Regions from separate parts of the Pantoea deleyi genome, predicted to be linked through region 3. Evidence: riboswitches for the same ligand, from Rfam matches in the RefSeq annotation. Region 3 holds a riboswitch; each other region holds the start of a gene.

Region 1 (4,799 bases), 520 kb from region 3:
GATCGCCAGGGCGCGATCCAGTTCCGCATCATCATGGGTTGAGATCCCCAGCCGTAAGCCGGCCTGCCGAATGCGGTCAAGATCGGCGATATCCAGGTCCTCCTGACCCAGATGGACGCCATAGGCCCGATGCTTTATCGCCAGCGCCCAGTAATCGTTGATAAACAGGCGCGCATCGTAGCGCTGAGCCAGCGCAATCGCCTGCGCGATGGCAGGCTCAGCGATCGCCTCGGGCTGATCTTTTATGCGCAGCTGGATCGTGCGGACGCCCGCCTCCAGCAGGCGTGCGATCCAGTCGGGGCTGTCAACCACCGGATAAAGCCCCAGGCGCGGGGCGGTAGCAGGAAATGCAGGCATCGTTAATCCTCCTTCAGAGTGTCGGCGGGGTGATAGAGTTCACCGCCGTGGCGACGAAATCGGTCTGACATCTGCGCCATGCCTACGGTGACAGGCTCGGCGCGCGTATCCTGGCGGGCGGCGAACGCACGCACCTCCTGAGAAATTTTCATCGAGCAGAATTTCGGGCCACACATCGAGCAGAAGTGCGCCACCTTGCCCGACTCCTGCGGCAGGGTTTCGTCATGCATCGTCCGGGCAGTGTGGGGATCAAGGGCCAGATTGAACTGGTCCTCCCAGCGGAATTCAAAGCGCGCCTTGGACATCGCGTTATCGCGGATCTGCGCGCCCGGATGGCCTTTCGCCAGATCGGCGGCATGGGCCGCGATTTTGTAGGTAATCAATCCCTGTTTCACATCCTCCTTGTTCGGCAGACCCAGATGCTCTTTGGGGGTAACGTAACAGAGCATGGCGCAGCCAAACCAGCCGATCATGGCGGCACCGATACCGGAAGTGAAATGGTCATAGCCGGGCGCGATATCGGTAGTCAGCGGGCCAAGCGTGTAGAAGGGCGCTTCATCGCACAGGTCGAGCTGTTCGGTCATGTTGCGGCGGATCATATGCATCGGCACATGGCCCGGCCCTTCAATCATCACCTGAACGTCATATTCCCAGGCGATGCGGGTCAGTTCGCCCAGGGTGCGCAGCTCGGCAAACTGCGCCTCATCGTTGGCATCCTGAATCGAACCCGGACGTAAACCGTCACCCAGCGACAGGGAGACGTCATATGCGGCGCAGATTTCACAGATTTCCCGGAAATGCTGATAGAGGAAGTTCTCCTGATGGTGCGACAGGCACCATTTCGCCATGATCGAACCGCCGCGTGACACAATGCCGGTCAGCCGCTTCGCCGTCATCGGCACATAGCGCAGCAGCACGCCCGCGTGGATAGTGAAGTAATCCACCCCCTGTTCCGCCTGCTCAAGCAGCGTATCCCGGAAGATCGCCCAGTTCAGTGACTCGGCCACGCCATTTACTTTCTCCAGCGCCTGATAGATGGGGACGGTGCCGATGGGCACCGGGCTGTTGCGCAGGATCCATTCGCGCGTTTCATGGATATAGCGTCCGGTGGAGAGATCCATCACCGTATCGGCGCCCCAGCGGGTGGACCAGACCAGCTTCTCCACTTCCTCTTCAATGGAAGAGGTCACCGCGGAATTGCCGATGTTGGCGTTGACCTTTACCAGAAAGTTGCGGCCGATGATCATCGGTTCCGATTCAGGGTGGTTGATATTGGCCGGGATGATGGCGCGACCGGCCGCTACCTCCTGCCGCACGAACTCGGGCGTTATGGCAGCGGGCAGATGTGCGCCAAAACTGTGGCCCGGATGCTGTTGCAGCAGCACCTCCGCGCGGATGCGATCCCGGCCCATATTTTCCCGCAGGGCGATGAACTCCATCTCCGGGGTAACAATCCCCTGGCGGGCGTAGTGCAGTTGCGTGACGCAGCGGCCTGTCCGGGCGCGTCGCGGGATTGGCAGCTGGTCGAAGCGCAGGTGGTCCAGCCCCTCATCAGCCAGTCGCTGCTGGGTATAGCCGGAGCTGTTCTGGCTTAGGGGTTCACTGTCGTCGCGTTCAGCAATCCAGCCGGCGCGCAGCTTCGCCAGACCCCGATGCACGTCGATCTCTGCGGCGGGGTCGCCATAGGCACCCGCCGTGTCATAGACCGGCACGGCTTCATTCTGTTCATAGAGTGGCGCGTCTTTGCTGCCGCCGGTAGGGGTCGGCGTCATCGCGATTTCCCGCATCGGCACGCGGATATCGTCCCGGCTGCCGGTTATCCAGATACGACGGGAGCGGGGGAACGCACTGCCGCCCCGCAGGGAGTGGATAAATTCCTGCGCCTGGGCGCGTTGTTCACGACGGGTCATTTTAGGGTCAGACATAGCAATCTTCCTGTTAAAGGGGAACGATGCTTGTCCGGAGTTCGGAAGGAGTAAGCGTACAGACAGCGCACAACGGCTGGCAGACAGCGACTGATTACTCTTGTTCCCTTCGCAGGTTCTAACCTGATCAGGTTCCGCGGATCCCGAATTAACGGTCTCAGCCCGGATGGGCACTCCGACAAGAAGCGGTTTTTACGCGGGCGCTTAGCGCGGCCTCAGCGGTAAAAACGTGATATTTCAACGCACAAATAAAAAAGGTCCTTTGGCGTACCGGCCTCAGAACCTGTTCAGCATAAAAGGGCTACCGGATAATCACAATACCCCTGATGTGAATCGGCATTACGCCGGACGGGCAATCTGGCTGTCGTTGGCAACGGGCGGTTTGGCCAGCTGATTATCCCACGCAAGCTGAATCAGCTTATCTTCCAGCGTAAAGCGCGCTTCCAGCACTTCGCCCACTTCGGACAGCGCCTGCTGGAAGGTCATGCAGTTCTCATCGTCAATCGCCTGCTGCAGGTGACCATCATACAGCTGCATCAGACGCTCGGTGTTCGCTTCCAGCGGCGGGTAGATCTGCGCGGCGGCAATCATCGGGCTGTCGCCACTCATCTCGTTGATGACGCGCTCATAGATGCTGAAGTGACCTGCAGAGAGGTAATCGACCAGACCGTGACAGAAGTTGTCCAGCGCCTGCTCATCCAGACGCGTCAGCGCCTCTTTGTTGGGTTTAAGACCGACGAGGTGATAATAGTTCACCAGGAGCTGACGACGGGCTTCAAGCCATGAATCGACCAGTTCATTACTGCCACCTACGCGTTCAGCCAGGACTTCTAACTGGTTAAGCATATCTAACTCCATGTGAGTTATAGTTGTTTATCTACACACTTAACATCAGGGCTTCAGCGTGCGATTTGACGCTAAGGATGACGAAATAAATGCAATGCGAAATCTCAAGCGTAGACGCTGGATGGTGGATTGTCAGCCATGAACAGAAACTTTGGTTGCCACAAGGTGATTTACCCCACGGAAACGCCGAAAAATTTGGCTTAACGGGCAGTAAAGCCCGGACGATTGGGGAGTGGCAGGGTGAAAAAGTCTGGCTGATTTGCGAGCCGCGTCCAGCCGATATGTTTTCGGTACGGCAGCTGATCGATCAGGATGTGGAACTGTTTCAGCTGGCCGGGCGCGGCGTGCAGCTGGCAGAGTTCTACCGCTCTCATCGCTGGTGCGGCTACTGCGGGCATGAAATGCACCACAGCAAACATGAATTTGCCTGCCTGTGCAGTCACTGCCGCGAACGCTACTATCCACAGATCGCGCCCTGCATCATTGTGGCTATCCGCCGCGGCGATGAGATCCTGCTGGCAAACCATGCCCGGCATCGCAACAAGGTCTACACCGTGCTGGCGGGGTTTGTCGAAGTCGGCGAAACGCTGGAGCAGGCCGTCGCCCGTGAGGTGATGGAAGAGAGCAATATCCGCATCAAAAATGTCCGTTACGTGACCTCCCAGCCGTGGCCCTTCCCGCAATCGCTGATGACCGCCTTTATGGCGGAGTATGAGAGCGGCGATCTGCAGCACGACGGCAAAGAGCTGCTGGATGCGGCCTGGTTCCGGTTCGACGATCTGCCGCTGCTGCCTCCGCCGGGCACCGTGGCACGCCGCCTGATTGAAGATACCGTCGCCCTGTGCCGCGCAGAAGCGTGAAAGTGCTACACTACACGCCTGTTATTGAGAGAGTGTTGAGATGAGTGAACTGAAGAACGATCGTTATTTGCGTGCCCTGTTACGTCAGCCGGTCGATGTCACGCCGGTATGGATGATGCGACAAGCCGGGCGCTATTTGCCGGAGTACAAAGCGACGCGCGCCCAGGCGGGTGACTTTATGTCGCTGTGTAAAAACGCCGAGCTGGCCTGTGAAGTCACCCTGCAGCCGCTGCGCCGTTATCCGCTGGATGCCGCCATCCTCTTCAGTGACATCCTGACGATTCCGGATGCGATGGGACTGGGACTCTATTTCGAAGCGGGTGAAGGTCCGCGTTTCGCAAACCCTGTGACCTGCCGCGCGGACGTCGAGCGTTTACCGGTGCCCGATCCGGAAATGGAGCTGGGCTATGTGATGAATGCCGTTCGCACCATCCGTAAAAATCTCAACGGCGACCTGCCGCTGATCGGCTTCTCGGGCAGCCCCTGGACGCTGGCGACCTATATGGTCGAAGGCGGCAGCAGCAAGGCCTTTACCCGCATCAAGAAGATGATGTATGCCGAGCCCGCCACGCTGCACGCGATGCTGGACAAGCTGGCCGACAGCGTCATCCTCTACCTCAACGCGCAGATCCGCGCCGGTGCGCAGTCCGTCATGGTGTTTGATACCTGGGGCGGCGTGCTGACCGGTCGTGACTACCGCGAGTTCTCACTCCACTACATGCACAAAATTGTCGATGGCCTGCTGCGTGAAAACGACGGCCGCCGTGTGCCGGTGACGCTGTTCACCAAAGGGGGCGGACAGTGGCTGGAA
Region 2 (4,799 bases), on a different replicon from region 3:
ACGGATGAAGCCTGTGCCCGCGCCCGCCAGTAACGGCAGCAGCGCCGCGCTGAGTCCGCCCGCCCCCACCACCAGAACCCGCGCCCGGCTCAGCCGCTGCTGGCCCGCGTCGCCGATCTCCGGCAGCATGGTCTGTCGCTGATAACGATCCATCGCCGCTCCTTAACTGAACTGTGCCAGCCCGAAAATCGGCGTCGAGGCCGATGCCATATCACGAGGCTCCATCAGCCCCGCCTCAAATGCCTCGCGTCCGCCGTGAATCGCGGCGGCAAAGGCCCCGGCCATCCGCGCCGGATCGCGTGCTTTGGCGACCGCCGTGTTGAGCAGCACGCCGTCGAAGCCCATCTCCATCGCCTGCGCCGCCTGGCCCGGTGCGCCAATGCCCGCATCGATAATCAGCGGCACATCGCTGAACCAGGCGCGCATGGCGCGCAGCCCTTCGATGTTGCGCAGTCCCTGGCCGGAGCCGATCGGCGCGCCCCAGGGCATCAGCAGTTCGCAGCCCGCCTCCAGCAGTTTTTCGCCCACGATCAGATCTTCCGTGGTGTAGGGAAACACCTGAAAACCCTCCGCGCAGAGGATCCGGGCCGCTTCCACCAGCGCAAAGGGGTCGGGCTGCAGCGTATCGGCGTGACCGATCACCTCCAGCTTGATCCACGGGGTGCCGAAGAGTTCGCGCGCCATCTGCGCCGTCGTCACCGCCTCTTTGACCGTGTGGCAGCCCGCGGTGTTGGGCAGAATCCGTTTATTCACCTGTTGCAGCAGCGAGCGGAAAGCCCCGCCTTCGCTGCCCTCGCGGCGAAGGCTGACGGTAATGATTTCCGTGCCGGAGGCGTCGATCGCCTGGTGAAGGATCTCCGGCGAGGGATACCCGGCGGTGCCGAGCAGGAAGCGCGACTGAGGTTCGAACTGATAGAACATGATTATCCTCCCTGCATCGGTGACAGAACTTCGACCTGACAACCCGCCTCAAGCTGCTGGCTGGCATAGCCGCTGCGCGGCACAAACGCACCGTTCAGGGCGGTAGCGACGCTGCGCGGATCGATCTGCTGCTCCGTCATCAGTTCTGCCAGCGTGCTGGCAGCGGTTTCGATTGTGCGTCCATTGAGTTCAACCCGCATGTGTCATCTCCTGAGTCAGTTGCAGCATAAGTTTTTCAGCCATGATCGGGGCCAGCAGGAAGCCGTGGCGGTAGAGGCCATTCAGCGAAAAACGGCCCTCTTCGTAGCGCACCTCCGGCAGGTTCTGCCGGTAGGCGGGACGCAGACCGGTGCCGCTCTCCACAATGCGGGCTTCGGCCAGCGCCGGATGCAGGCTGTAGGCGGCGCTGAGCAACTCCATCATCGCCCTGGCGCTAATCGGGCTGCTGTCGTGGCTTTCGACCATGGTCGCCCCCAGCATGAAGTGCCCCCCGGCACGCGGCACCAGATAGCAGGGAAAACGGGGATGCAGCAGCCGTACCGGACGGGAAAGCTGGATGTCGGACGTCTGCAGGATCACCATTTCGCCCCGCACCGCGCGCAGTGCGGGCTGCTGTGCGGCGGCGTGAATGCCACGGCAGTCGATGATTTTTCCGGCAGGTTGTCCGCTGTGAAAGGCAACGCCCGCCTGCTGCAGGGTGTCGCGCAGCTGCTGCATCGCCCGGCGTGGATCGAGATGCGCTTCCCGGGCAAAGAACAGGCCGCGGGCAAAACGGTTTTCCAGCGCAGGCTCGATTTCGCCGGGCGTGACCCACTGATGCGCCTGGGTCAGGCTGGCAAAGCGAATGAGTTCGCGACTGTCACGCGGCGGCGCCACTACCAGCGTGCCCTGCTGCGCTACGCCCGCCACGCGCTTCGCCCACCAGCCGGCCGCGTGCTGGCCCCAGGTGATCACCTCCGGCGGCGCACTCTCGGCTTCGCACCAGGGCGCGAGCATCCCGCCCGCCCAGTGGGACGCGGCACGGCACGCTGGCTGCGTAATGATTTCGACCGTTTCTCCGCGCTCCATCAGCAGCGTGGCGACGCACAGCCCGGCCACGCCGCTGCCGAGCACCGACCAGCGGCTCATGACCGCCATCCGGCAGGAAGAGAAGGTTTCAGGATGAGATTTTTCACATTGCCCTCGTTTTGGTTAACGAAGACCCGTGATACAGAGGGAAAAGGCAAAGGCGCATGTGCCCCTGCGGCAAGTATCGGCTGCGATACCCGTCTTCCTACGCCAGTATCAACTGGGTCAGGTTCTAAGGGTCGCTAAGCCGCGCGATGCGCTATTAGCCTCTCAGTCTCTCCGGCGAGACTCCCCTGACGGCTCTAGTTGTAAGTTAAGCGGGCGGGTTCGTCAAGACGCGGGCACAAAGCAGGGGCAGAAAAGCGCGGGGAAAGAAAAGAGACAGGCAACCCCGGTTCGTTTGACGACGCCAGGGCGCCAGGGCGATCAGAGCGCCTGCAGCGCCTGTGTCAGGGTCTCAGTGACTTCGCGGATACGCGGTTCGGCGCGGCGGTAGTAGGTCCACTTACCGACTTTGCTGGCTTCGACCAGACCGGCACTCTGCAGGGCCTTGAGGCATAACGAGGTGGCGGGCTGTGATAAGCCCGCCTTGTCCTGGATGAGGCTGGCGCAGACACCGTACTGATCGAAGGGATAGAGCTGCGAATAGCCCGCAAACGCCTCGTCAGGTTCTTTAAGCCACTTCAGCACGGCCACACGCGTCGGGTTGGCCAGCAGCTTCAGGGCATTTTCCGGGGACATGCCGCCTCACAGAGTATCAGGATGGGTAAAAAGGATAGTCAGTATACCCTTTCTCACCGCCGCCATACAGCGAGGCGTGGTCCACCGCGTTCAGGGCATAACCCGACCGGATACGCGCAGGCAGATCGGGGTTGGCGATGAAGCTGCGGCCAAACCCAAACAGATCACCCCAGCCTTTTTCCAGCATCTGCTGCGCTTTCTCTGCGGTGTAGCGGCCGGAATAGATGATCGGTGAACGGAAGGTGTCGCGCAGTGCGATGCGGAAACTCTCCGGCATCGCCGGGCTGTTATCCCAGTCCGCTTCGGCGATGGAGAGATAGCCGACTTCCAGCGTATTCAGCAGCTGCGCAGCGTGGATATAGGTGGCGTGTGGATCGCGTTCAACCAGACCGAGGTAAACGCGCTCTTCGTCGGTGCTCGAAAACAGCGGCGCAAACCGGACGCCAACCCGATGGCTGCCAAAGACTGCGCTGACGGCCTGAACCACTTCACGCAGGAAGCGCAGACGCTTCTCTGCCGAGCCGCCATATTCATCCGTGCGGAAGTTTGTCTGCGCCGAAATAAACTGGTTGATCAGATAACCGTTGGCAGCATGCAGCTCAACGCCGTCGAATCCGGCAGCTTTAGCGTTCTCCGCCGCACGCCGGTAGAGCGCCACGATCTCTTTGACTTCGCAGGTGGTCAGCTCGCGTGGCTCGCTGGGTGCGGTCAGCATCCCGGTACCCGGTCCGGTTTCGATAAATACCCGGACGTTATCGGCAGCGATGGCCGAGGGGGCAACCGGTGCCTCATTGCCCGGCTGAAGCGCATTGTGAGAGACGCGGCCTACGTGCCAGAGCTGGCAGAAAATCGTGGCGCCCTGCTGATGCACCGCCTCTGTCACCTTTTTCCAGCCCGCGATCTGCGCCTCACTGTGGATGCCCGGCGTCCAGGCGTAGCCCTGCCCGCGTGGCTCAATCTGGGTACCTTCGGTGATCATCAGCCCGGCACTGGCACGCTGGCGGTAATACTCCACCATCATCTCGCCGGGGATATTGCCCGGCTGTTCGCTGCGGCAGCGGGTCAGCGGCGGCAGGACGATGCGGTTACGAAGGCTGAGATCGCCCAGGGTCAGGGGGCTGAACAGTGACGGCATAAAAAAATCCTCGGATGCGTGAAAAGCCGTCATTATATTTACACATTTAAATTTGTAAATGTGTAATCGCTTTTTTTATCTGAGGCTCGCCGGGACGGGCACCCGCTGATATCCAGCCTGTTTCAGCGGCAGGATGAGGCGAAGCATTAACACCGCTTTTAAGCGAACGCCTGTCCCGGCGGACGCACACGACAGAGGTTTTCCGCAGACGGACGGCGTCCTCATCCGCCTCTCCTGTGCACCCCGCATCCGCGTATTGTGACGAATCGCCCTTTTGTCGCTTATTATGGTCATCGCCTTGAGTCGTGCGCGACAGAGACACGGTTTCTGCGCGCTTCCTTCCGCAGGATTCAGCCAGAGGAAACGTCGTGAATAACCCCCTCGCGTTAGACGCGCTCGGACCACGTATCTCTATTATGGGGCCATCGAACAGTGGAAAATCGACCCTGGCAGAGGCGATTTCCCGCAAAACCGCGTTACCCGCCGTCTATCTTGATCAGCTTCACCATGTGCCGGGAAGTCAGTGGCAACCCAGAGCCACAGCCGAATTTTTGCAGCTGCATACTGAAGCGGTGAGGCAGGAGAGATGGGTGATCGAGGGAAATTACACCCGATGCATTGAAGAGCGACTCGCTCGCGCCACGGGGCTGATTCTGCTGGATGTCAGCGTGCCCGTGGCCCTGCTGAGGTACATCCGCAGGTGCTACTCCTCTGCCCCGCGCATTGGCGGGCTGGGTTCGGGCCGCGATCCCATAACCCTGGCGATGCTGAAATATATTACCCGCACCGCCCCGCAGAACCGGAAACGCCATCAGCAGATCTTTGCTCAGGTAAGCCTGCCAAAAATCCGGCTTCACTCACAGAGTGAGATTCAAGCCTGCTCGGAATCCTGGGGGTTAGCGCTGAACATCCCCCGGTAACACCAGCCATTAAT
Region 3 (4,799 bases):
CTGGCGGTGAAAATGCACCCTACTCAGAAAAGCACCGCGCTGAAGCGCGACGTGAGGGTCGAACGCCATTCCCTGGGGAATGCCTCCCGCTCTTCCCATCGCACAAAGTTTGCTCTTAAAATGAGGCAGGAAAAACAGAGCGCTTTTCAGCGGGAGTTCCCCTTTTATGTCCTCATCACGTCTGAAGCAGCAGTTCATCCGCCTGTGGCAGAGCTGTCAGGGGCAGACGCAGGCGATCACCCTGAGCGAGCTGGCCGATCGGCTGCACTGCTCGCGCCGCCATATGCGCAACCTGCTCAACCGCATGCAGGCCGCAGGCTGGCTGATCTGGCAGGCTGAGGCCGGTCGCGGCAAACGCTCGGTGCTCACCTTCTGCTACACCGGGCTGGCCTTACAGCAGCAGCGCGCCGAGGATCTGCTGGATCAGGATCGTATCGATCAGCTGGTTCAGCTGGTCGGGGACAAAAATCAGGTACGCCAGATGATCGGCGCGCATCTGGGCCGCAGCTTCCGCCAGGGCAAGCATATCCTGCGGGTGCTCTACTACCGGCCGCTGCTCAACCTGCTGCCCGGCTCGCCGCTGCGACGCTCGGAGACCCATATTGCCCGCCAGATCTTCAACGGCCTGACGCGAATAAATGAGGAAAACGGGGAAGTCGAGCCGGACATTGCCCATCACTGGCAGCAGACCTCGCCGCTACACTGGCGCTTCTTTCTGCGTCCGGCGATTCGTTTTCATCACGGCAGAGAGCTGGAGATGGAGGATGTGCTGGCCACGCTGGCGCGTCAGCGCCCTCACCCGCTCTTCTCCCATATTGCAGAGATCGCCTCGCCCGCCCCCTGGACGCTCGACATCCACTTAAGCCAGCCCGACGCGTGGCTGCCCTGGCTGCTGGGCAGCGTGAGCGCGATGATCCTGCCACGCGAATGGCCCACCCTAGCCGATTTTGCCCGCCAGCCGGTGGGCACCGGCCCCTACCGGGTGATCCGCAATCAGGCGAGCCAGCTGAAAATTGAAGCCTTTGATGACTATTTTGGTTTTCGCGCCCTGATCGACGATGTCTCTATCTGGGTGCTGCCCGACATCAGCGATGAGCTGGTCTATGCCGGTGTCCGTCTGCAGGGCGACAGCGAGAGCGCTGATGAGGTTCAGGAGGAGAGTCGCCTGGAGGAGGGATGCTACTACCTGCTGTTCGACCAGCGTTCCGCGCAGGGCCGCGACGCGGCGGTCCGGCGCTGGGTGAGCTATCTGTTTAACCCCATCGCCCTGCTCAACCACGCGGGCGTCGGGTATCAGCGCTACTGGTTCCCGGCCTATGGCCTGCTGCCGCGCTGGCATCACCGCCGCGACCTGACGCCGGTTGAGAAGCCGCCCGGCCTGACCCACCTGACGCTGACCTGGTACAGCCAGCATGTGGAGCATGAAGGCATTGCCAATGCGCTGCGACCCCTGCTGGCTCAGCATGGCGTCACGCTGGTGACCCGCGAGATCGACTACGAGAGCTGGTATCAGGGCGAGGCGGAAAGTGACATCTGGCTCGGCAGCGTGAACTTCACCCTGCCGCTCAACTATTCGCTGTTCGCGCAGTTGTATGAGATCCCGCTGCTGCACCACTGCCTGCCCGTCGACTGGCAGGGCGATGCGGCGCGCTGGCGTGAGAAAACGCTGCCGCTGGCCGAATGGAGCAAACAGCTAGTCGAAGAGGCGGGCCTGCATCCGCTGTTTCACCACTGGCTGCTGCTCGAAGGTCAGCGCAGTATGCGCGGCGTGCGGATGAATACGCTGGGCTGGTTCGATTTTAAATCGGCCTGGTTCGCGCCACCCGCGCTGTAACGCTTTCGCCACGCCGATGAAATGACTAGAATGTGGCGTTCTCAACGGGGTGCCGCCTGCCACCAGCAAGCAGCTGAGAGAGACCCGTCGAACCTGATTCGGTTAATACCGACGTAGGGATTTGAGAGGCCTCAGTGCTCAGATCCTTTGCGACTCATCCCCTATTCTCCTGAAGGAGCGCAAAGTGTTAAAGAAAGTTCTGCCGGTCCTGCTGTTACTCTCCGCCCCCGTTCTGGCGGCAAAACCGGTTCTCACGGTCTACACCTACGACTCCTTCTCTGCCGACTGGGGCCCCGGCCCGGCGGTAAAAAAAGCCTTTGAAGCCCGCTGCAACTGCGAGCTGAAATTTGTCACGCTGGAAGATGGCGTCTCGCTGCTGAACCGCGTGAGGATGGAAGGCAAAAACAGCAAGGCGGATGTGGTGCTGGGGCTGGACAACAATCTGGTGCAGACGGCGCAGAAAACCGGCCTGTTCGCCAGCAGTCAGGTCGACACCACAAAATTAACCCTGCCCGGCGGCTGGCATGACACGACCTTCATCCCCTTTGACTATGGCTACTTCGCCTTTGTCTATGACAGGACCCGGCTGAAAAACCCGCCAAAAAGCCTGAAAGAGCTGGTCGACAGCCCGCAGAAGTGGCGGGTGATCTACGAAGATCCCCGCACCAGCACCCCCGGCTTAGGTCTGCTGCTCTGGATGCAGAAAGTCTATGGCGTTCAGGCACCGCAGGCGTGGCAGAAGCTGGCGCAGAAAACCGTGACGGTGACCAAAGGCTGGAGTGAGGCCTATGGCCTGTTCCTGAAAGGGGAAAGCGATCTGGTGCTGAGCTACACCACCTCACCGGCTTATCACATCATCGAAGAGAAGAAAGAGAACTATGCGGCCGCCCCGTTTGCCGAAGGCCACTATCTGCAGGTCGAAGTCGCCGCGCAGTTAGCCAGCAGCAGGCAGCCCGAGCTGGCGCAGCAGTTCATGACGTTTATGGTCTCCCCCGACTTCCAGCGCACCATTCCGACCGGTAACTGGATGTACCCGGTGACCGCCACGCCGCTGCCCGCCGGTTTTAACGCCCTGACGGTGCCCGCCACCGCGCTGCAGTTCTCGCCGGAAGAGGTCGCCAGCCAGCGCGCCGGCTGGATTAGCCAGTGGCAACGCGCAGTCAGTCGCTGATGCCGGGCTGGCTGCTGCCCGGATCGTTCGCCACGCTGCTGCTAACCCTGGTGGCGTTTCTGGCCTTCGGCGCACTCTGGAGCGCCGCACCGGAAACCGATCTGCGCAGCATGTTGCAGGATGATTACCTGCGCCATGTCATCGCGTTCTCATTCGGTCAGGCGCTGCTCTCCGCACTGCTGTCGCTGCTGCCCGCCCTGCCGCTGGCGCGGGCGCTCTATCGCCGCCGCTTTCCCGGCCGTCAGCTGTTGCTGCGCCTGTGCGCCATGACCCTGGTGCTGCCGGTGCTGGTGGCGATATTTGGTCTGCTGACGATTTACGGACGCACCGGCTGGCTGGCGCAGCTCTGCCAGTGGGCCGGGATCGGCTATCACTTCTCGCCCTACGGGCTGTCGGGCATCCTGCTGGCGCACGTCTTCTTTAACCTGCCGCTGGCGACGCGTCTGCTGCTGCAGGCGCTGGAGCAGATCCCGGCAGAGCAGCGTCAGCTGGCGGCTCAGCTTGGCCTGCGCGGCTGGCACCACTTTCGTCTGCTGGAGTGGCCGTGGCTGCGGCGTCAGCTGCTGCCTGCCGGGGCGCTGATCTTTATGCTCTGCTTTGCCAGCTTTGCCACCGTGCTGTCGCTGGGCGGCGGTCCGCAGGCGACCACTATCGAACTGGCGATCTTCCAGGCGCTGAGTTATGACTACGATCCCGGCCGCGCCGCCCTGCTGGCGATGATCCAGCTCGGCTGCTGCCTGACGCTGGTGCTGCTCAGTCAGCGCTTCAGCAAGGCGATCCCCGCCGGAAGCAGCCAGCTCAGCGGCTGGCGCGATCCGCAGGATTCGCGCGCGGCGCAGCTGATCGATACGCTGCTGATCCTGCTGGCGCTGCTCCTGCTGCTGCCCCCGCTGGCGGCGGTGATTGTCGAGGGGCTGCACGGCGGCGTGCGGGGCGCACTGGCGCAGCCAGCCCTCTGGCAGGCGACTTTTACCTCGCTGCGTATCGCCACCGGCGCGGGCCTGCTCTGTGTGGCGCTGACCATGATGCTGCTGTGGAGCAGCCGTGAGCTGCGGCTGCGTCAGCGCCCGGTGGCCGCTCAGTTGATCGACACCAGCGGGATGCTGATCCTGGCGATGCCCGGCATCGTCCTCGCCACCGGGTTTTTCCTGCTGTTCAACGCCACGATCGGCCTGCCCGATTCGGCAGAGGGGCTGGTGATCTTTACCAATGCGCTGATCGCCATTCCCTATGCCATGAAAGTGCTGGAAAACCCGATGCGGGATGTGGCGGAGCGTTACGGCAGACTCTGTGATTCGCTGGATATCCGCGGCTGGAACCGGCTGCGGCTGATTGAGCTGCGGGCGCTGAAGCGTCCGCTGGCGCAGGCGCTGGCCTTTGCCTGCGTCCTGTCGGTGGGCGATTTTGGCGTGGTCGCGCTGTTTGGCAGCGCCGACTTCCGCACGCTGCCGTTCTACCTTTATCAGCAGATAGGCGCCTATCGCGGCGCGGATGGCGCAGTCACCGCCCTGCTGCTGCTGCTGCTCTGCCTGTTGCTGTTTACGCTAATGGAAAAATTACCAGGTCGCCATGCTGACTCTCGATAACCTTACCTACCTCTATCAGCATCTGCCGATGCGCTTCAGCCTTACCGCCGCACGCGGCGAGCGCATCGCCATTCTCGGGCCCAGCGGCGCCGGTAAAAGTACCCTGCTGAGCCTGATCGCCGGCTTCCTGCCGGTGAACCAGGGTTCCCTGATCATCGACGGCCAGGATCATACGCACAGCGTCCCGGCCAGACGACCGGTCTCGATG
Region 4 (4,799 bases), 1.9 Mb from region 3:
AGTAAAAAATGATAAAATTATATTCATGCGCTTTCGGTTATTCTATGACCATAAAAAGGATTACTACCATAAAGGGAAAAGACGATGAAAGCGATGATGAAAAAACAGGCGTTAGCCAGTGCAGTAATGATTTCTGCTATGCCACTTTCTGCCTTTGCGTTAGATTTCTCATCCACGGGCGTGGATATTCGTGAAGCCTATACCACCGGCAGTAAAATGTTCCAGACCCGACTGCAGATTTCAACCGTGATTAATGACAGTGTTTCTTTCTCATATCAGAACACGATCAACAACGGCAGTAATTACACTGAATTTAAGAACAACTACTCAGAGGTAGAAGTCACCTACGCGATTCCGCTGACAGACCGGTTTTCGTTTATTCCCGACATGGTCTTCAGCTGGGGGCACAAGGGCAGTCACATCGATCCCTACCTGAAGTTTAATTATCAACTCAGCCCTCAGTTCGGCGTGATGGCCGGGTATCGCTACTATCACTACAACTATAAAACACCCTGCCTGGATGACAGTCTGCAACGAAACAGCTCGCACGAATATGATCTATGGCTGAACTGGCAGGTCACGGATAAGTTATTTGTTAACTATAACCCGGTCTATCTGCAGAAGCAGAACGATTTTCACTTCGGAAATAACAAAAAAGATATGTGGCAGCATACGCTCTATCTTAGCTACCAGTATGACTCACACTGGAAACCTTTTGGTGATATTTCCGATCTGGGTCGGGCAGGAAACGGTGATAAAGAGTACCGGATGCGTATCGGCCTGAAATATCTGTTCTGAAGCATTCTCTCTGGCGGGTCGGCGTAGATTTTAAACGTGCCTTCCCGCCAGAAAATACGGTTTCGCTGACGGATAGATTCAGCCAGTTAACTGGCACGATTCTGCTCCTGATAACGGCTGCGGTAGGCTTTCGGGGTCAGATTATAAGTTTTCCTGAAGACCAGATAGAAATACTGAACAGAGGGATAACCCGCAATCAGTGAGATCTCTTTCATCGGGAGATCTGTGGTGATGAGTAAGTTGCGGGCATGTTCGATTTTTTCATTATGAATGACGGTGTGAATGGTCGCACCCAGATGCGCTTTAAAACGGATTTCCAGACTGGTTCGTGAAATACCGGTAAAACTGATGACCTGTTCAGCCTTGATACCCTTACAGGCATTATCGCGGATAAAGTTCATTGCCCGGATAACATAGGGATCGACAATAGAACGATAATTGCTCGAACGGCGTTCCACCAGTTTCAGCGGGGGAACCACCACGCGCTGCAACGGCAAGGACTCTCCCTTTAAGAGTTTATGAAGAATTTCAGCCGCGCAGGAACCCATTTTTATTGCGCCATGAACCACGGAGGAGAGACTGATGCCCGACAGATGTTGCGTTAACTCTTCATTGTCGATGCCAATAATGGCTAACTTTTCCGGCACCGGGATCCCTATATTTTCACAAATCTGCAGTAAATGTCTGGCGCGGGAATCTGTCACCGCGACGATGCCGGTGCCCTCTGGCAGAGACGTTACCCAGTCAGCCAACTGGTTCTGCGCCGTCTGCCAGTTATCGATAGTGATATCATGGCCGCGATAAATTAATCCGGTCCGGTCCTTTTGCTGCAGGATCGCAGCAAATGCGTTCTCACGTTCGGTTGCCCAGCGTTTATCCGGACAGGCAGGGAAGCTGTACAGGGCAAAATGTTCCATACCCTTGTTAATCAGATGCTCCAGCGCAGTCGCGACCAGGCTGTAGTTATCAGTAGCCACATAGTGCAGATTCGGAAAAGCCTTTCCGGAGGAGTAGGAGCCACCAATACCGACAACAGGCATGGTCAGCTTATTGAGTTCCTGTTCAACCGCCAGCACATCGCAGTCAGCAATGACACCATCCACGTTCCAGCCATTGATGCTGTCAATGTTACTGCGGAAATCGTCTGCGATGTAAACATCCCACAGGGCACGGGAACGCTGCAGGTATTTACCCACGCCCTCGATTATCTGGCGGTCATACGCCTTATTCGCATTAAATAAGAGCGCGATATGAAAGGTCTTCTCCATTCCGTCAGCCTCCCTGGCAGGTTTATCCTGCACTGTGAATAGCACAGGTCGGTGCTTTCTTTAACCGTTTTGTGTTTGTCCTGTAAGCTGGCGCACTCTTTTTCTGCGTTGCGTGAAAAAAGTCCAGTGCGGCAACACGTGCAGTGTGTGAAAAAGATAAATGCCCAGATTGATCAGACAGTTAACCTGTATAGGTAATCTGGAACGCGACAGGTGAAAGTTGCGCGAAATAAACGGGATCGCCTGGTAAAGTGTTACGGGTTTCTTCGCGAATCCGGATGTGGCAGAAGCGGGGCAGCGCAGACTGCCCGAGCGGTTTCTGCCGGTGAGTGAGGACGCCAACGGAGTCCGGGAGTGATGCCGTAATCGTGCGGTATGCGTTTACAGGACCGCCTGCTGACATTACTATCCTGACTGACTGAATTTAGTTAAACGACTCGGGGTGCCCTTCTTTGTGAAGGCTGAGAAATACCCGTATTACCTGATCTGGATAATGCCAGCGTAGGGAAGTCTGATGCCTGACCGCATTCGCCTTCTTGTTCGCCGGTTGGGAGCTATGATGTCACAGCCATCTCAACACCTTTCCGCCGCGCACTTCGCGCCTTTTCTGCACGCTTTTCGCCGTCACTCACCGCTGGTGCACTGTATGACCAATGAGGTGGTACAGAACTTTACCGCCAACGTGCTGCTGGCTCTGAACGCCTCTCCGGCGATGGTTATCGATGCTGGCGAAGCCGCTGAGTTCAGCCGCTTTGCCGATGCGCTCCTCATCAATGTCGGCACTCTGACCCGCGAGCGTCAGCAGGCGATGCAGGCCGCCGTCACTGCCGCCCGGGAGGCAGGCACCCCCTGGACGCTCGACCCGGTGGCGGTCGGCGCACTGACGCTGCGCAGTGACTTCTGCCAGCAGTTATTGAGTCAGGAACCGGCCGTGATCCGCGGTAACGCCTCAGAGATTCTGGCGCTGGCAAAGCAGGCCAGTGGCGGACGCGGCGTGGATACGCTGCATCAGGCGGATGCGGCGCTCGATGCCGCCCGGCAGCTCGCCACCACCTGGCGCACGCTGGTCATCGTCAGTGGGGAGGTGGATTACGCTACCGACGGTACGCGGATCGTTGCGCTTCGCGGCGGCTCGCCCCTGATGACGCGGGTAGTCGGCACCGGCTGCGCGCTCTCAGCGGTCGTGGCGGGGTTCAGCAGCCTGCCCGGCGACCGGCTGTTAAACGTGGCCGCCGCCTGTCAGGTCATGTCGTCAGCGGGGGAGAGGGCGGCGTCACAGGCCGCCGCGCCGGGCAGTTTTGCCACGGCGTTTGTTGATGCACTCTGGACGCTGGAGGCACAGCATGAAACGCATTAATGCCCTGACGATTGCCGGGACCGATCCCAGCGGTGGCGCCGGGATCCAGGCCGATCTCAAAACGTTCTCCGCGCTGGGTGCCTATGGCACCAGTGTTATTACCGCGCTGGTGGCACAGAATACCTGCGGCGTGCAGTCGGTCTGCCGTATCGATCCGGACTTCGTCACCGCTCAGCTCGACTCGGTGCTGAGTGATATCCGCATCGACAGTGCGAAAATTGGCATGCTGTCGGAAACGGCTATCGTGGAACAGGTGGCCGCCCGCCTGAAGCAGGCGGCGATCCCCTTTGTGGTGCTGGATACGGTGATGGTGGCGAAAAGCGGGGATGCGCTGCTTTCCCCGGACGCCGTGGCCAGTGTCCGTGAGCTGTTATTGCCACAGGTCTCGCTGATCACCCCTAATCTGCCGGAAGCGGCGGCCTTGCTGGATTGTGCTCTCGCCACCGACGAAGCGGAGATGCGCGAGCAGGGGCGGGCACTGCTCGCGCTGGGCTGTCAGGCCGTGCTGATGAAGGGCGGTCATCTGGCGACGGGCGAAAGCCCGGACTGGCTGATCGCCCCCGGCGCAGAGCAGCGATTCAGCACCCCGCGCGTCAACACCCGGCATACGCACGGCACGGGGTGTACCCTGTCGGCGGCGTTAGCGGCTCTGCGTCCGCGCCATGCTGACTGGGCAGACACCCTTGCAGAGGCGAAAAGCTGGCTGCAGCAGGCGCTGCTGCAGGCGGATTCACTGGAGGTCGGCAAGGGCATCGGGCCGGTTCACCATTTTCATCAATGGTGGTAGTGATGCAGCCCCTCATCGTCCTGGCAGGCGATGAGGGCGTGACTCAGGGCGTTTCGAACCAGGCGCTGTTGCGCTCGGCAATCGGAGTGATAGAGAAGATCATCTCCTGCAGGTGCAGACGCATGGCCGTTTCGGCCGCCTCCGCATCGTGAGACGTCAGCGCGGCAAAAATCTCTTCATGCTGCTCAATCAGCTTTTCCGGCGGGGAGACTTCACTCAGCGTCAGGAACCGGACCCGGTCCATGGCGGCTTTGATGTTCTCCACCGTTTCCCAGGCGAGCCTGCAGTCAATGCTTTCTGCAATCAGACGATGAAACTCATCGTCCAGGCTGAGAAACGCCTGGCTGTCATGGCGCGCTGCGGCCATGCGTTGCAGCTGCAGGTTATGCTCCAGCGCCATCAGCGCTGGCGCTGTGATCTCCTGCGCCGCACGACGCACGACCGAGATTTCCACCGCCTCACGGATAAAGCGGCCATCCGCCACCCGTTTGGCGGAAATTTTGCGCACGAAGGTGCCGCGCTGCGGCAATACCTGTACCAGTCCCGCTTCGGCCAGCTTGATAAACGCTTCCCGCACCGGCTGGCGCGA

Evidence for each region. Region 3 has a riboswitch for thiamine pyrophosphate ahead of thiB (thiamine ABC transporter substrate binding subunit). Riboswitches for the same ligand answer to the same signal wherever they lie in the genome.
Region 1: linked by a shared signal. The riboswitch ahead of thiC (phosphomethylpyrimidine synthase ThiC) and the one ahead of thiB (thiamine ABC transporter substrate binding subunit) in region 3 are both predicted to bind thiamine pyrophosphate.
Region 2: linked by a shared signal. The riboswitch ahead of J1C59_RS20985 (FAD-dependent oxidoreductase) and the one ahead of thiB (thiamine ABC transporter substrate binding subunit) in region 3 are both predicted to bind thiamine pyrophosphate.
Region 4: linked by a shared signal. The riboswitch ahead of thiM (hydroxyethylthiazole kinase) and the one ahead of thiB (thiamine ABC transporter substrate binding subunit) in region 3 are both predicted to bind thiamine pyrophosphate.

What each region holds. Positions count from the first base shown of each region.
Region 1 covers NZ_CP071405.1:3,794,828-3,799,626, reverse strand. Annotated here, with positions in the region: gene thiE (thiamine phosphate synthase) at 1-357, opposite strand, end outside; gene thiC (phosphomethylpyrimidine synthase ThiC) at 360-2,282, opposite strand; TPP riboswitch at 2,370-2,470, opposite strand; gene rsd (sigma D regulator) at 2,622-3,128, opposite strand; gene nudC (NAD(+) diphosphatase) at 3,218-3,988, shown strand; gene hemE (uroporphyrinogen decarboxylase) at 4,029-4,799, shown strand, end outside.
Region 2 covers NZ_CP071407.1:374,670-379,468, forward strand. Annotated here, with positions in the region: gene J1C59_RS20970 (HesA/MoeB/ThiF family protein) at 1-153, opposite strand, end outside; gene J1C59_RS20975 (thiazole synthase) at 163-921, opposite strand; gene thiS (sulfur carrier protein ThiS) at 924-1,121, opposite strand; gene J1C59_RS20985 (FAD-dependent oxidoreductase) at 1,111-2,049, opposite strand; TPP riboswitch at 2,175-2,294, opposite strand; gene J1C59_RS20990 (ArsR/SmtB family transcription factor) at 2,416-2,730, opposite strand; gene J1C59_RS20995 (alkene reductase) at 2,747-3,865, opposite strand; gene J1C59_RS21000 (P-loop NTPase family protein) at 4,234-4,785, shown strand; gene J1C59_RS21005 (GFA family protein) at 4,795-4,799, opposite strand, start outside.
Region 3 covers NZ_CP071405.1:3,275,934-3,280,732, forward strand. Annotated here, with positions in the region: gene sgrR (HTH-type transcriptional regulator SgrR) at 167-1,834, shown strand; TPP riboswitch at 1,870-1,972, shown strand; gene thiB (thiamine ABC transporter substrate binding subunit) at 2,019-3,005, shown strand; gene thiP (thiamine/thiamine pyrophosphate ABC transporter permease ThiP) at 2,981-4,591, shown strand; gene thiQ (thiamine ABC transporter ATP-binding protein ThiQ) at 4,575-4,799, shown strand, end outside.
Region 4 covers NZ_CP071405.1:1,396,887-1,401,685, forward strand. Annotated here, with positions in the region: gene J1C59_RS06600 (oligogalacturonate-specific porin KdgM family protein) at 85-798, shown strand; gene J1C59_RS06605 (XylR family transcriptional regulator) at 885-2,066, opposite strand; TPP riboswitch at 2,495-2,591, shown strand; gene thiM (hydroxyethylthiazole kinase) at 2,626-3,423, shown strand; gene thiD (bifunctional hydroxymethylpyrimidine kinase/phosphomethylpyrimidine kinase) at 3,410-4,210, shown strand; gene J1C59_RS06620 (GntR family transcriptional regulator) at 4,254-4,799, opposite strand, start outside.